DNA from 2 places in the Sphingobium limneticum genome. Region 2 is predicted to be linked to the other one. Evidence: riboswitches for the same ligand, from Rfam matches in the RefSeq annotation. Region 2 holds a riboswitch; the other holds the start of a gene.

Region 1 (6,812 bases), on a different contig from region 2:
TCTTGCGACCGACAGGATCAGCTCTTCCGGCAAACCGTGATGTTCGCGCAGCGGCATCGCGATGTTGTCCAGAACGCTGAAATCGGAAAACAGTGCGTTGGCTTGAAAGAGCACGCCCCAGCGCTGTTTGATCGCGGCCAGCGTCCGGTCGTCAGCCTGGTACAGATCGTCTCCGAACAGCCTGACGGTGCCCGCTTTCGGTGGCAGCAGGCCGATAATGCATCGAAGCAGAACCGATTTTCCCGATCCCGACGCGCCGACCAAGCCAAGAACCTCGCCACGCTTCATGACGAGGTCCACACCGTCGTGGATGATCCGGCCGCTCAGTTCGGTCACAACGCCCTCAAGAATGAGCGGAGAGGCATCGTCATGCGTGTTCGTCATGACCGGCCCACCCACCAACCGAACAGGCCGGTGACCGTCAGGAGGACGACCGTCGCCACCGCCCCGCTTCGCAGGGCCTCACGGGCTGCCCGCCCCTTGGGAAGCCGGTGCTGGCTATATTCGGCGTAAGTGATGATGCCGGCGCTGATCCCGCCCAGCGGTGCGAAGATGCCCCCTATCGCCCATGCGAGGAGGGCAGTCCGGTTCATGCCAGATTCCATCCGCGAATGACCCGCTCGGCATCATTGTGCTCGTAACCGAGAATGCTGATGCTGGCGGTGTCGAGGATGAAGAGCGCACCGGCCGCGGCGGGAAGCCCCAGCCAGCGCGCAGCCAGCACCCGCAGGATATGGGCGCTGGAAAAGATCAGGATGTCGGACGTGGAGGCCCGCAGGCGTTCGACGACGCGATCCGCCCGCGCCGTGATGTCGTCAGGTGTTTCACCTTGCGGGCAGCCATCGCGAAACAGCATCCAATCCGGGCGATCGGCCAGAATCTCTTTCGTGGTTCGACCTTCGTAGGCACCGTAATCCCACTCCGCGAGGTCATCGACGATTGCGATCTTCCGGGAGAAGCCTGCCAGTTCGCCGGTTCGACGCGCGCGCTGCGACGGGCTGGACCATATTTGCGAAAAGGGACGTGCCGGCAGGCGCTCGCTCAGGCGTTGGGCAGCTTCCTCCCCGCCCTTCGTCAAGGGAATGTCGCTTCGACCCGTATGCTGACGTGTCAGGCTCCAGGCCGTCTCACCATGACGGACAAGCCAGAATTGCGGCAGCCCCGTCATCGACGCGCTCCCCGGCCAGCGGCTTCAGGTGCTGCCACATCAGCCAGGCCGAGAGTGCGGCCCGCAAAACCCCCGGCGTCGAGATAACGAATGCCTGCCGCCTCCTGATAGCGCAGCAGGGTGACGAGACCATTCCCGGCGGCAGCGGATCGCTGCTCGCCCCGGACATAGGGGGTCATCCGCCCCCCGGGCATCGCTTCGCTCAATACCCGGCCGGTCAGCGCACCATGCGGCGTCGGGGAGAGGCGTAGCAAGGCCATCATCGTGTGTCCGATATCCGCGTTGCTGACCGGTGCCGGATCGACGAAACGCCGTTTGAAATCGGGGCCGATCGCCGCTGTGAAGTTGAGGGTGTCGCCGCGGCCGAAGCTGCCGTGCATGCCCTGGCCTTGCTGCAGCGTCGTATCCGCCACCTCCACCTGACAGTTCGTCGGTATTGCGCAGCCGGTCGTTGCCGAGCGGAAGATGACGACGATCGACGGTACGGGGGGCAGCGCTGCCCCTTTGAGGTTGATCGACGATAATGGCAGCGTGCCGGCGATCGAGCCGAGCCGATCATCGACGAAGATTCCGCTGATATAATCCTGGTCAAGCAGCGCGGTGACGATACGGCGCGCGAGCGTCGGATCGCGTCCAGGCAGGTACAACAGGTCCGACCCGCCATTGGCGGCAACCACGATGTCGGGATGAGAGGGATCGGCCCCCAGCAGTGCGTTGCCGCGACTGGGATGAGCACCCGTTGTCACCGGCGCGTTGCCGGCCTCGGGATCGAATGCCGGCATATTCAGCGCCGACGCCAGATCAAGCGCGAGAAAGCCGGGCGGGAGGAAGCCTTCAGGAACATCGGCATACCGCGTCCGTGCTGCACGGCTCGTGTCGCTTTGCTTCGAGATCGTGGAAAAGCCGTGGTCCGACGTGACGATGATATCGGTCGTCCGATCTAGGCCAAGCCGCTTGAGCGCCGTTCGCAGCTTTGCGAGATCTCCATCCGCGTTGCGGATCGCAGCAAAGGTCGTCGGACCATTAATTCCGGGCGTCAGGCGGTTGAGACTGTCGCCCTGATTGTGCTGGGTCCCATCGGGATCGCGTGACCAGAAGACCATCGCGAAAGGCCGGTGACGTGCCTTGAATGACGGCAGCGCCACGCGGGTGGCGACATCGATGAAATAGTCCTGCTGCGCACGATTGGCCTCGCGCGTGCCGGGTGTGCGAGCGTCCCCCGAACGGCCGTTGGCACCCCTGTCCGGTGCGACGAGCGGCAGCCCCGCCCTGGTCATTCCTGTGACAGTGTCGGGCGAAAGCGCGATGCCGCCCGGCCGTCCGGTGGAGTCGTCGACGATGATCGTCGTCATACCGTCGCGAGCGAGGTGATCCTGGATAAGCGCTGGGCCGAGCTTGCCGATCGCAGCGGTGCCGTATCCCGCTTTGCGTGCGGCTTCGAGAACAGTCGTTTCGTTGAGGTAATTGCCGCCGAAGTGCGTATCGACCTCGCCGAGCACGGCATCGTTTTCGAGGAACGGGGTGACGCTGCCCGCCGCGCTTGCGATCGGGGCGGCCGTCCAGATCGTGTTGCTGAAATCGCCGGTATCGCCAAGCTGATGGCCGGTCGCGAGACTGGAGGCATTGGCGGTCGTGAACGTCGGGAATACCGAATGGCTGTTGGGAAAGTAGGTCCCGGCATCCCGTAGCCGGACCAGTTCAGGCGCGGTTTGAGGGGTGACGATCTTGCCTCTCAACCCGTCGATGACGACCAGAATGACGTTGTGCGGAGTGCGGGCGCGCTTTGCGGTGCGAGCTTCGAGTGCCGGTGTAGCGGCAATGGCGACGGCAGCGGCGACGATCGGGAGATAGCGCATCGTTGGTTTCCGTTCGAAAGGCATCAGGCAAGCGCGACGAGCACGGCGCCGGCACCGATCAAACCGATGCCGAACCAGCCCCGCAGGGAGAGGTGTTCACCAAGAAGCGTCACGCCGATGACGGCGACAAAAACGACGCTCAGCTTGTCGATGGGAGCGACCCGCGCTGCGTCGCCGATCTTCAGGGCGCGGAAATAGCAGAGCCATGACGCGCCGGTCGCCAGGCCGGACAGCCCGAGAAACAGCCAGGTACGTGGCGCGATGGTCCCGAGGGGCTGAAATTTGCCGGTAAGCGCGAGCAGGGCGGTCAGCACCACGACAATCACGAGCGTGCGGAAAAGGGTCGCCAGGTCGGAGTTGATTCCTTCGACCCCGATCTTGGCGAAGATCGCGGTCAGCGCGGCAAATCCGGCGGAACCCAGCGCCCAGACGAGCCACGAGGAGGAGCTGACGCTTCCCACTCTCACGCCTGCCCCGTTTCATCGGCCAGCTCGGCGGGCACCGCATCTTCATGCCGGACGCCGCCCGGACCGATGCTCCAATGCTCCAGATGCTTGTAGACGATCACTTTGCCCGCGAGCAGATCGCCATGCCCCTCGCAGAAGCGTTCGAGTTCGCCGCGCTGGCCGATCAGCTCGACACACATGGTCAGGTGCGGATCGGAAATCTCGGAGCCATTTTCCCGAATCGGGCCATGATTGCTGTAGCCGTAATGGGTGTGATGGGCGACGGCGTTCATAATGCCGTCGCGCTTCGCCTGCGCGACCAGCTCGCGGTACAGCGGTTTGCGCGACCAGAAGCTACGCGCGCCCGCAGCCTTGTCGGACGGCTTCATGTAGATGCGGATCATCCCGATCTCGCTGGGCGTGACCTTGTGGGGCATCAGTTATGCTCCTTGACGGTGTTGGAAGGACGCCGGCTACGGCGGGATGCGCGGGCGTCGCGCAGCGTTAAGGTGCCGGTATGAGCGCGGGCGGGACGCTTGGGCACGGCGATCCGCTGCGACAGGTAAATGCCGTTATGGCCCGAGCAGATGTAGGCGACGAAACAGGCCACCGCGATCGGCACGGCATGGGTGGCGCCGAACAGCTCGATCCCCATGATCGTACAGGCCAGCGGCGTGTTGGCCGCCCCGGCGAACACGGCGACGAAACCGAGCGCTGCGAACAGGTCGAGCGGTGCACCGAGCAGCCACCCCAGCGCGTTGCCGAGCGCGGCACCGATGAAGAACAGCGGCGTCACCTCGCCGCCCTTGAAGCCTGCGCTCAGCGTCACGACGGTGAACAGCATCTTGAGCGCCCAACTCCACCGATCGACCGGGCCGCTGAAGAAGCCCGCGATCGTAGGATCACCGGGGATGGCGGACCATACGCCCAGACCCAGATAGGCGCGGGTGCCGACGATCCAGACGAGCGCGATGACCAGGACGCCGCCCAGAGCGGCACGGGCCGGTCCGTAAGGTATGCGGCGCTTGAGGAAGCCGCCGAATGCGTGGTTCGCTTCGGCGAAGACGAGGCCGGCGAACCCGAAGGCGACGCCCGCGATCGTCGCCTTGAGGAGCATCAGCGGCTCGACCAGCAGCGCGCCCGTGGCGGGGGCGGCATAGGCGATGTGATAAGGCGTGTGGTGGATGCCCCAGGCATGACACGTCCAGTCCCCGACCAGCGCGGCGAGCAAGCACGGAATGATCCCGCCATATTCGACGCGGCCAAGCGCCAGCACTTCAAGAGCAAACACCGCGCCTGCCAAGGGCGTGCCGAACACCGCGCCGAAGCCCGCCGCGACGCCGGCCATCAGCAGGATGCGAATACCGGATGCATCGAGACGGAACAGGCCGGCGATGGCACTGGCGAGACTGCCGCCGAGCTGCACGGCGGTTCCCTCGCGTCCCGCCGAGCCGCCGAACAGATGCGTCGCGATCGTGCCAAGGAACACCAGCGGTGCCATGCGGAGCGGTACGCCACCCCCGGGCTCATGGATCTGCTCGACAATCAGATTGTTGCCGGCTTCGACCGAGCGCCCGGTGTGATGATAGAGAAACGCGACGGCTGCCCCGCCCACGGGCAGGAGATACAGCAGCCACGGATGATCGAAGCGGGCCTGTGTAGCGGCATCGAGGCTCCATAGGAAAGCCGCGCACAACGTCCCGACCAGCGCCGCCATCGGCAGCAGGATCAGCGTCCAGCGAACCACCGACATGGCATGGTCGTGCCGGTCGCAAAAGAACGCCGCCACGTTGAACTCATGGTACAGATTGCGAAACGTCGCGCGCACGATTCCTCCTTTGCTGCCTTGCGGCGCCAAGTAGGAATCATCGGCCCTTGCTAGGGCGGTTCGGTCAGACGACCCGGCGGAAATCCATCGCCTTGAAGAGATATATGTCGCTGCAATGCAGCAACGTCAATTCCCGAAATACCATCCTTGCGGGGAAGCCTTGGCCATGTCGTTGGTCGTTTCCCAACCGGGAACGCCGATCAAGCTCTGGCTCGCTCAGTTTGGCGCGTGATCGTCCAATGCTCCAGTTAGTTGTAGACGATCACCTTGTCGCCGAGCAGATCGCCATGACGGCGACAGAAAAGGTCGAGCTGATCGCGATCACCGACCAGTTCAACACAGATCGTCAGATGCGGATCGGCAATTTCCGAGCCGTTCTCCCGGATCGGTTCGTGATTGCTGAAGCCGTAATGGGTATTTTGCGCGACGGCGTTGATGATGCCGTCCGCCTTCGCGGTGCGAATCAGCTCGCGATAGAGCGGCTTTGCCCCCCAGAAGCGACGCGGGCCGATCTTGTCGGACGGCTTCAGATAGATGCGCAGCATCCCGACTTCGCGGTGCTGAACGGTGAAAAGGTCGGGCATGGTAGAGCTTTCGACAGGAAGCGGGATCAGGCGCGCGCGCGCCGGCGAGAAGCGCGGCGCGTGCGGGCATCGCGCAGGGTGGCGTCGGGTGTGAGGTGTGCGGCAGGCACCTTAAGCACGGCGACGCGCTGCGACAGGTAGATGCCGTTGTGGCCTGAGCAGAGATAGGCGACGAAGCACGCGACTGCGATCGGCACCGCATAGGCCGCGCCGAACAGCTCGATCCCCATGAACGTGCAAGCCAGCGGCGTGTTGGCCGCGCCCGCGAACAGCGCGACGAAACCGATCGCCGCGAAAACCCCTGTCGGCACTCCGAACATGGGCGCGAGCGCATTGCCGAGCGCCGCGCCAATGAAGAACAGCGGCGTCACCTCTCCGCCCTTGAAGCCAGCGCTCAGGGTAACGACGGTAAAGAGCAGCTTCAGCGCCCAGCTCCACGGGTGCGTATCGGGGCCGAAAAAGCTGGCAATGGTCAGGTCGCCCGGCGTTGCCGCCAGCGTGCCCAGGCCGAGATAGTCTCGCGTGCCAAATAGCCAGACCAGCGCGATCACGGCGACACCACCGATAGCGGGTCGTAGTGGGCCATAGGGTATCACGCGCTTCAGCCATCCGCCGAGCGCATGGTTGGCCTCTGCAAAGGCCAGCCCGACCAATCCGAATACAACGCCCGCGACGCCGGCTTTGGCGACGAGCAACGCGTCGACCGGCACCATCGCATCGACATGGTAGGCGCCGTGATGAATGCCCCAGGCAAGACAGGTCCAGTCACCCACCAGTGCCGCGACTAGGCACGGTACTAGGGTCAGGACCCATTGAAATGGGAGGCTCGATATGATTCAGGCTCCGCAAGGAGACTGAGTATGAGCGACCTGTACTGGCTGACGGATGAGCAGATGGCACGGCTTGAGCCATTTTTCCCCAAGAGCCATG
Region 2 (6,812 bases):
GGCAGATAGGCTAGGTGGCTTTGGGTGCCATCAAGGAAACCCTTGCCGAACAGTCCGCCTGATCCGATCGCTATTTTCGATTGGGTAATGTGATAGCCCGTGCCCAATGGATCGCCTTCCGGGTCCATGAACACCAGCACCCGGTTTTTCTGATAATCGTGCAGCATGCTCCATGCGACGGGGAGTGCGGCAAGAAGAGCGGCACCCGCTGTCAAGAACCAGCGTAGTCCGACACCGGCGAGAAAGATGACGAGCACGCTCGCCATGGAAATCATCATGGCGGTGCCAAGGTCGGGCTGGAGCATGACCAGCGCAGCGGGGACAGCGAAAAGGGCGATCGGCGCAACAAGCACCGATGGCGTGCTGACATAGATCGCCGGTAGCCGGTGAAAAAACTTGGCGAGGCTGAGCACGACCGCGATCTTCATAAACTCGGACGGCTGCAACCGTATAAAACCGAGGTCGATCCAGCGTTGCGCACCCATACCGATTTTGCCGAACAGTTCGACGATCAGCAGCAGTACGAGCGTGACGCCGTATAGCGGATAGGCAATGTCCATCCAGCGGGCCACGGAGATGCGCGACAGAGCGAACATCAACCCGGACAGCAGTACAAAGCGAAGGCCCTGGTTGGAAGCCCAGGGCGAAATCGAGCCGCCAGCTGCGGAGTAGAGGGTAGCAAGACCGAACAGTACGATCGCCATCAATGTTGCCAGCATCCCCAAGGGAAGGGTGCGGATGGCTGCGGGGACGAGCGACAACGCGGTAATGCTCCAGATACTGTCATGGAGGGCGGCCTGCCGCCCGTCTTCGGGTGGGTCAGATTGCCGGTTTTGATCGTTCCGGTTGCGCCCAGCGTAAGATGGCGTAGCCGATAATTCCGGACAGAAATGAACCAGCCAGGATGCCGATCTTGGCTTCCGACTGGAGCAACGCTTCGCCGGGAAATGCCAAAAGCGTGATGAACAAGCTCATCGTGAAGCCGATGCCGCACAGAAAGGCGACGCCGAGCATCTGTAGCCGGCTTGCATGAGCGGGCAGGTCCGCGAACCCCAAACGGATCGCAAGCATGGAAAACCCGAAGACGCCGATCACCTTACCCATCAGCAAGCCGAGCGCCACGCCCAGCGTGACCGGCGCAGCCAGTGCTTCGGCGGGCAGGCTCAGCACCGGGACGCCCGCATTGGCGAGGCCGAAAATCGGCACGATCAGGAAGCCAACCGGCAGATGCAGGAAATGCTCAAGCCGGTGCAGCGGACTTTTCGTTTCACTGTCCGGACGCGCAGGGGTCCGGTCCATTGGGATAGTCAAAGCCAGGACGACACCAGCCAGCGTCGCGTGAATGCCGGATCGGTAGACCAGCACCCATAGCAGGATACCCAGTAGCAGGTACGGGCTGAGACGACGCACCTTGAACCGATTGAGGGCGACCAGCGCGGCGACCACACCTCCCGCTGCGGCAAGGTCGATGACCGACAGGTCAGCCGTGTAGAAAAAAGCAATGATAACTACGGCGCCCAGATCGTCGATAATCGCCAGGGCCGTCAGGAATATCCGGAGCGACGCCGGCACACGGCTGCCAAGCAGCGAGATAACGCCAAGTGCGAAGGCGATATCAGTGGCTGCCGGAATGGCCCAGCCATGCACCGATGCGCCTTGGTTGAAAGCAACGTAAACAAGGGCAGGAGCGATCATCCCTCCGGCTGCTGCGATCCCTGGCAGGACACGCCTCGACCAGCTCGAAAGCTGGCCATCGAGCATCTCGCGTTTGATCTCCAGACCGACAAGCAGGAAAAAGACCGCCATCAGCGCATCGTTGATCCAGTGTCCCAGAGATAGCGGCCCGATATAGAGATGAAGCAGTGCTTCATATCCCGGGCCAAGCGGAGAGTTGGCGATGATAAGGGCTGCCGCTGCCGCGCCCATCAGGACGAGTCCAGCAGAAGATTGCGCATCCAGAAATCGGCGCAGGGCACTGGGATGGATGCGGTGATAGTCCGTCATGCGGTCGGCCTTGGCTGTGGGTCGTCAGGGTTGAGGGTTGCTGGCCGCCCAAAAACACCCGCCAAAGCGAGCGACACAAACTGCCGAAGCTGCTGATATTCACAAAAGCGAGTACGAGGCAAATTGGAAGTTTCGTTGCTGCTTATAGCTACAGGCTATAAGGCATAGGCATGCCGACGTTACAGCAGCTTCGATACCTGGTCGCGGTCGCCGACACGCTGAGTTTCAGCCGTGCTGCTCAAGCATGCCACGTCACTCAACCGACCCTTAGCCTTCAACTCAAGGAGCTGGAAGGCAGACTCAAAGCGCGCCTTGTGGAGCGGACGCGGGCACGGGTGCTCCTGACACCAGTGGGAATCGAAATCGCCCATCGGGCAAGACGCGTGTTGGCGGATGTCGACGACATAAAGGAAGTTGGCCGGCGCGACGAACAGGGAGGCCTTAAGGGCACGCTTCAAATGGGCGTCGTCCAAACCGTCGGTGCCTATGTTTTGTCCGTCGCGATGCCATCGCTTCGCGCATGTTACCCGGACACGCGCATTTTCGTCCGCGAGGATCGCCTGGAAAATCTCCCCTCGAAGCTCTCAGACGGCACGCATGATCTGCTGCTCTTGCCAGAAGCGATCAATCACCCGGATTTCACCAGCACTCCCCTGATTCGGGAGCCGCTCCAATTGGTCATGCCGACGGATCACCGGCTCGCCCAGCAGGCGGTGATTGATCCCGAAGCTATTGCAGGCGAGACGATATTGGTCATGGAGCGTGGACGTCGGCTCCATGATGAGATTGCTGCGCTCTGCAATGATTTTGGCGCGCTCCAGGCCCAGGATTACGCCGGGACGACGCTCGACACTCTTCGCCTCATGGTGACCACCGGAATGGGACTGTCGCTGCTACCTGCGCTCTATGTCCGCTCGGATGTTCTGCGGGAGAAGCTGATTGTCGCACGGCCATTGTCGCGGCGGGCGCCTGTGCGTCAGGTCACGATGGTATGGCGCAGTTCATCACCACGCAGCGATGCCTATCACCGCCTCGCTGCCACAATTGCGGAGACGTTGCTTCCGTGGGCGGAGAAGGAAGCTTAGGCCCAAGCGCGTGGCGTCCCTTGATCTTTTCCGCTTCGCCCATCATACGGCGTACCACGGTAATGGATTTCTGCCGGACCTTCGGGTCGAACCGCCCTGACAAGGGACGATGATTCCTACTTGGCGCCGCAAGGCAGCAAGGAGGAATCGTGCGCGCGACTTTTCGCAACCTGTTCAGTATACTCAATGTGGCGGCCTTTCTCCGGGATCGACACGATCATGCGATGTCGGTCGTGCGCTGGACGCTGATCCTGGTTCCCCTGGCCGCGCTGATCGGCACGTTGTGTGCCGCATTCCTGTGGAGTCTGGATGCGGCAACACAGGCCCGTTTCGATCATCCCTGGCTTCTCTATCTTTTGCCGGCAGGTGGCGCGGCAATCGCCCTGCTCTACCATCGCACCGGTAAGTCGGTCGAAGCGGGCAACAATCTGATCGTCGAGCAAATTCATGAGCCAGGGGGCGGCGTTCCCCTGCGAATGGCGCCGTTGGTCTTCATCGGTACTATCGCCACACATTTGTTCGGCGGAGCGGCAGGCCGCGAAGGCACAGCGGTGCAACTCGGCGGCAGCCTTGCAAGCGCTGCCGCCCGACTGTTCAAACTTGACGCTCCGAGCATCCGCATCGTTTTGATGGCTGGGGTCGCTGCCGGCTTCGGGGCTGTTTTCGGCACGCCGCTAGCCGGCGCTGTGTTCGCGCTCGAAGTACTGGCGGTCGGCCGCATGGAATATAGCGGGATCTTACCGTGTCTGCTTGCCGCGCTGGTGGGCGACTGGACGTGCCATGCCTGGGGCATCCATCACACGCCCTACCAGGTCAGTAGCATTACTGGAGGCGTGGGCGCTCTGATCGTCGAACCGCTGATTCTCGCCAAGGCGGCCGTAGCAGGGGTGGCATTCGGCCTGGCAGGACTCCTATTTGCCGAAGCCAATCACGCGCTCGGCGGGTTCCTCAAGGCTCGCATTCCCTATGGCCCTCTGCGGGCGGCCTTTGGCGGCATATTGGTCATCGCGCTGGTCTGGATTTTTGGCACACGTGCCTATCTTGGTCTTGGCGTCTGGTCCGCCATTCCCGGAGACCCGACCATCGCTGGCTTCTTCACCGGTCCTGCCGATCGGTGGAGCTGGGCGCTCAAGATGGTCTTTACGGTCGTGACCCTCAGCGCCGGCTTCAAGGGCGGCGAAGTGACGCCGCTATTCTTCATCGGGGCAGCACTCGGCAATGCGCTGGGTTGGCTGCTCGGCGCGCCGCTCGACCTTTTCGCCGGCCTTGGGTTCGTCGCCGTCTTTGCCGGCGCGGCCAATACACCGCTTGCCTGTACGATCATGGGTATCGAGTTGTTCGGGGCCACCCACGCGGTTCCGATCGCGGTGGCCTGCTTCGTGGCTTATATCTGCTCGGGCCATAACGGAATCTACCTGTCGCAGCGTATCGCCGTTCCGAAGCGGCTGACACGCGGCCATTCCCATGGCGCTACCCTGCGCAAAGCGCGTGCCTCGCGGCGAACACGTCGGGAGAATAGCTCTTTCAACAAGAAGGAAAACTGATGTCTCACAAGGTCACGCCCAGCGAGATCGGCATGATCCGCATCTACATGAAGCCATCGGACAAGGCGACCGATGGCTCGCGTAGCTTCTGGACCCGAAAACCGCTCTACCGGCAGTTGGTCATGCAGGCGAAGCGCGACGGCATCATGAACGCCGTCGCGCATCATACCCACTACGGCTTCAGCAACCACGGTCCGGTAATGGAGGATGGTGCTGAATTATCCAATCCGCATCTGACGATGTGTGTCGAGCTGATCGGCCAGCGCCATGAACTGGAGCGCTTTTGCGAGGTACATGGCGATCTGCTCGGCGGGAAAGTGATCGTCTACAAGCATCTTGAGCATCGGAGCATCGGTCCAGGCGGAGTGCGGCATCAGGACGCAGCGCCAGCGGAACTGACGGCAAAAGCTCGATGAGCGTCGGGTTTTGGCGAGAGCCGTCGGTCACGGTCGCGCTTGGGAACGGCAGAATTGTCCCACAAGCCGATCAAAACCCGCAATGGTCAAAGGTAGCCATTTGGGCCTTGACCATACCACTCCCGCGCCACCGGGAGAGGCCACCAAACGCGCCGCCGCGCAAGCGGCGACCGCAAGGGTCAGCAGCGCTGACCCGCGCCAGCGATCGTCACCGGCAGGCCGAGACCCGGCAACGGGGCTCGGCGGCGAGAAGCCTGGCTTCTCGCCGTAGAGCGCGGTCGCGCCGCTTCACCGGCGCGAGGCGTCATCCCTTCTGGGGCAAAACCTATCCAGTGGACATGACGCACCGCACCGCGCGGGCCACATAGGGAGCTAGGGCTTTCGCCGCATCAGTTGCCGCCAGCCACCGCGTGCCATGATGCCCGCGTCTCGAACCAGACGCCTGACCCGTGATCGCAGAGAATCGGACGGCACCGTCCAATCCAGCGCCACACGGTGTTCGCCGAACAGGGCGGCACCGATCTCGCGCTGGCTGGCCCCTTGCACGAGCGCGTCATGAACCCGCAGCATGTCGACCATGCGGGCGATCCGGGGATCGGGCGGGAATAGCGAGCGGGAGAAACGGCGCGTGCGACACAGGTGGAGGAACCGGCGCAATGGCAGCAAGCGCCGCTCCGAAGACAGGATGCCCTGCAATCTGAAATGGAGCAGGACGGCTTGCTGTCCCGCCAGGCACCCTTCCTCGATGTCGAACCGGATATGATGCCAGCCGTCGGAGAGGACGGCATGTTCGCGGCCCCCTACGCCGATGGCGACGGTGAGCCAGGGCGCGATATCGGCAAGATCGAGGCTGTCGGGATCTTCCGGATCGGCGGGGATGGAGGCAACAGCGATCGTCCCGGGATCAAATTCGGCATGCCAGATGATCCGGGCCTCGGGCGCGGCGCGGCTCGGATGTTCGGCGAAAGTGAAGCCCCCATGCAAGCGGTTCGGGATGAACGCCCCGGGTGGCGGTACTCGCCTGCACATGCCAGGCGATATAGGCGGGATCGCGGCGCAGCCATTCCCACATGAGACCGGCGCGATCGATGCCGCGCAGCCGCGCATAGCCTTGCCCATGACGCCAGTCCGGCGAAGACGGTTCGCCGGTCGGCACGCTCACCCGCCGCGCTTGACGCCGCTGGTCGAACGGCGATCAAGGACAAGAATGGATGGCGTGGGCAATATGCGCTCCGGCGGACCCGGACCATGCTGCACTGCACTATTTCGCACGAAGCGGTTGTGATATGACATTTCTATGACGTGAGTCGTCGCGCACCGACGTGAGACACCCGTGCTCGACCCGAAATGCAGGGAAAGGGCGATCGCCGGACATGCGGTGACTTGAGACACCGCCGGGGATCGCGATGCCGCCTTATGCGCATGCACAGCATGGCGACGCAGTTCATGCGCGTCATCGAGGCCGTCGCAAACCCGGACGATCTCATCGCCGCCACGGCGGCGATGACGGATCAGCTCGGTTTTCAATATTTCGCGCTGACGCATCATGTCGACGTCGTCGCGGCGAGCGGCAGCGCCATCCGCCTCCATAATTATCCGGCGCGTTGGGCCGACTATTATGATCGCAACGCGCTCGGCGTATCCGATCCGGTCCACCGCGCCAGCCATATGACCAACGTGGGCTTCCCCTGGTCGCGGATTTCGCAGATGATCCCGATGACCCGGCAGGACCACCGCATGCTGGCGCTGGGGCGCATGCAGGG

The links. A riboswitch is a leader RNA that binds a small molecule or an ion and turns the genes downstream of it on or off. The one in region 2 is predicted to bind fluoride.
Region 1: it holds a riboswitch for fluoride, as region 2 does, so the genes downstream of both, F4U95_RS19885 (voltage-gated chloride channel family protein) here and F4U95_RS11795 (voltage-gated chloride channel family protein) in region 2, are expected to answer to the same signal.

What each region holds. Positions count from the first base shown of each region.
Region 1 covers NZ_VYQA01000018.1:97,592-104,403, forward strand. The annotation lists gene F4U95_RS19855 (ABC transporter ATP-binding protein) at 1-384, opposite strand, end outside; gene F4U95_RS19860 (hypothetical protein) at 381-593, opposite strand; gene F4U95_RS19865 (histidine phosphatase family protein) at 590-1,168, opposite strand; gene F4U95_RS19870 (alkaline phosphatase family protein) at 1,165-3,024, opposite strand; gene F4U95_RS19875 (EamA family transporter) at 3,048-3,485, opposite strand; gene F4U95_RS19880 (DUF190 domain-containing protein) at 3,488-3,907, opposite strand; gene F4U95_RS19885 (voltage-gated chloride channel family protein) at 3,907-5,298, opposite strand; fluoride riboswitch at 5,323-5,399, opposite strand; gene F4U95_RS19890 (DUF190 domain-containing protein) at 5,547-5,882, opposite strand; partial or broken gene F4U95_RS19895 (chloride channel protein) at 5,909-6,682, opposite strand; partial or broken gene F4U95_RS19900 (IS5/IS1182 family transposase) at 6,743-6,812, shown strand, end outside.
Region 2 covers NZ_VYQA01000008.1:4,710-11,521, forward strand. The annotation lists gene rodA (rod shape-determining protein RodA) at 1-761, opposite strand, end outside; gene nhaA (Na+/H+ antiporter NhaA) at 820-2,004, opposite strand; gene F4U95_RS11790 (hydrogen peroxide-inducible genes activator) at 2,175-3,089, shown strand; fluoride riboswitch at 3,139-3,215, shown strand; gene F4U95_RS11795 (voltage-gated chloride channel family protein) at 3,239-4,633, shown strand; gene F4U95_RS11800 (DUF190 domain-containing protein) at 4,666-5,049, shown strand; gene F4U95_RS11805 (DNA -binding domain-containing protein) at 5,422-6,033, opposite strand; gene F4U95_RS25540 (transcriptional regulator domain-containing protein) at 5,954-6,121, opposite strand; gene F4U95_RS11810 (LuxR family transcriptional regulator) at 6,481-6,812, shown strand, end outside.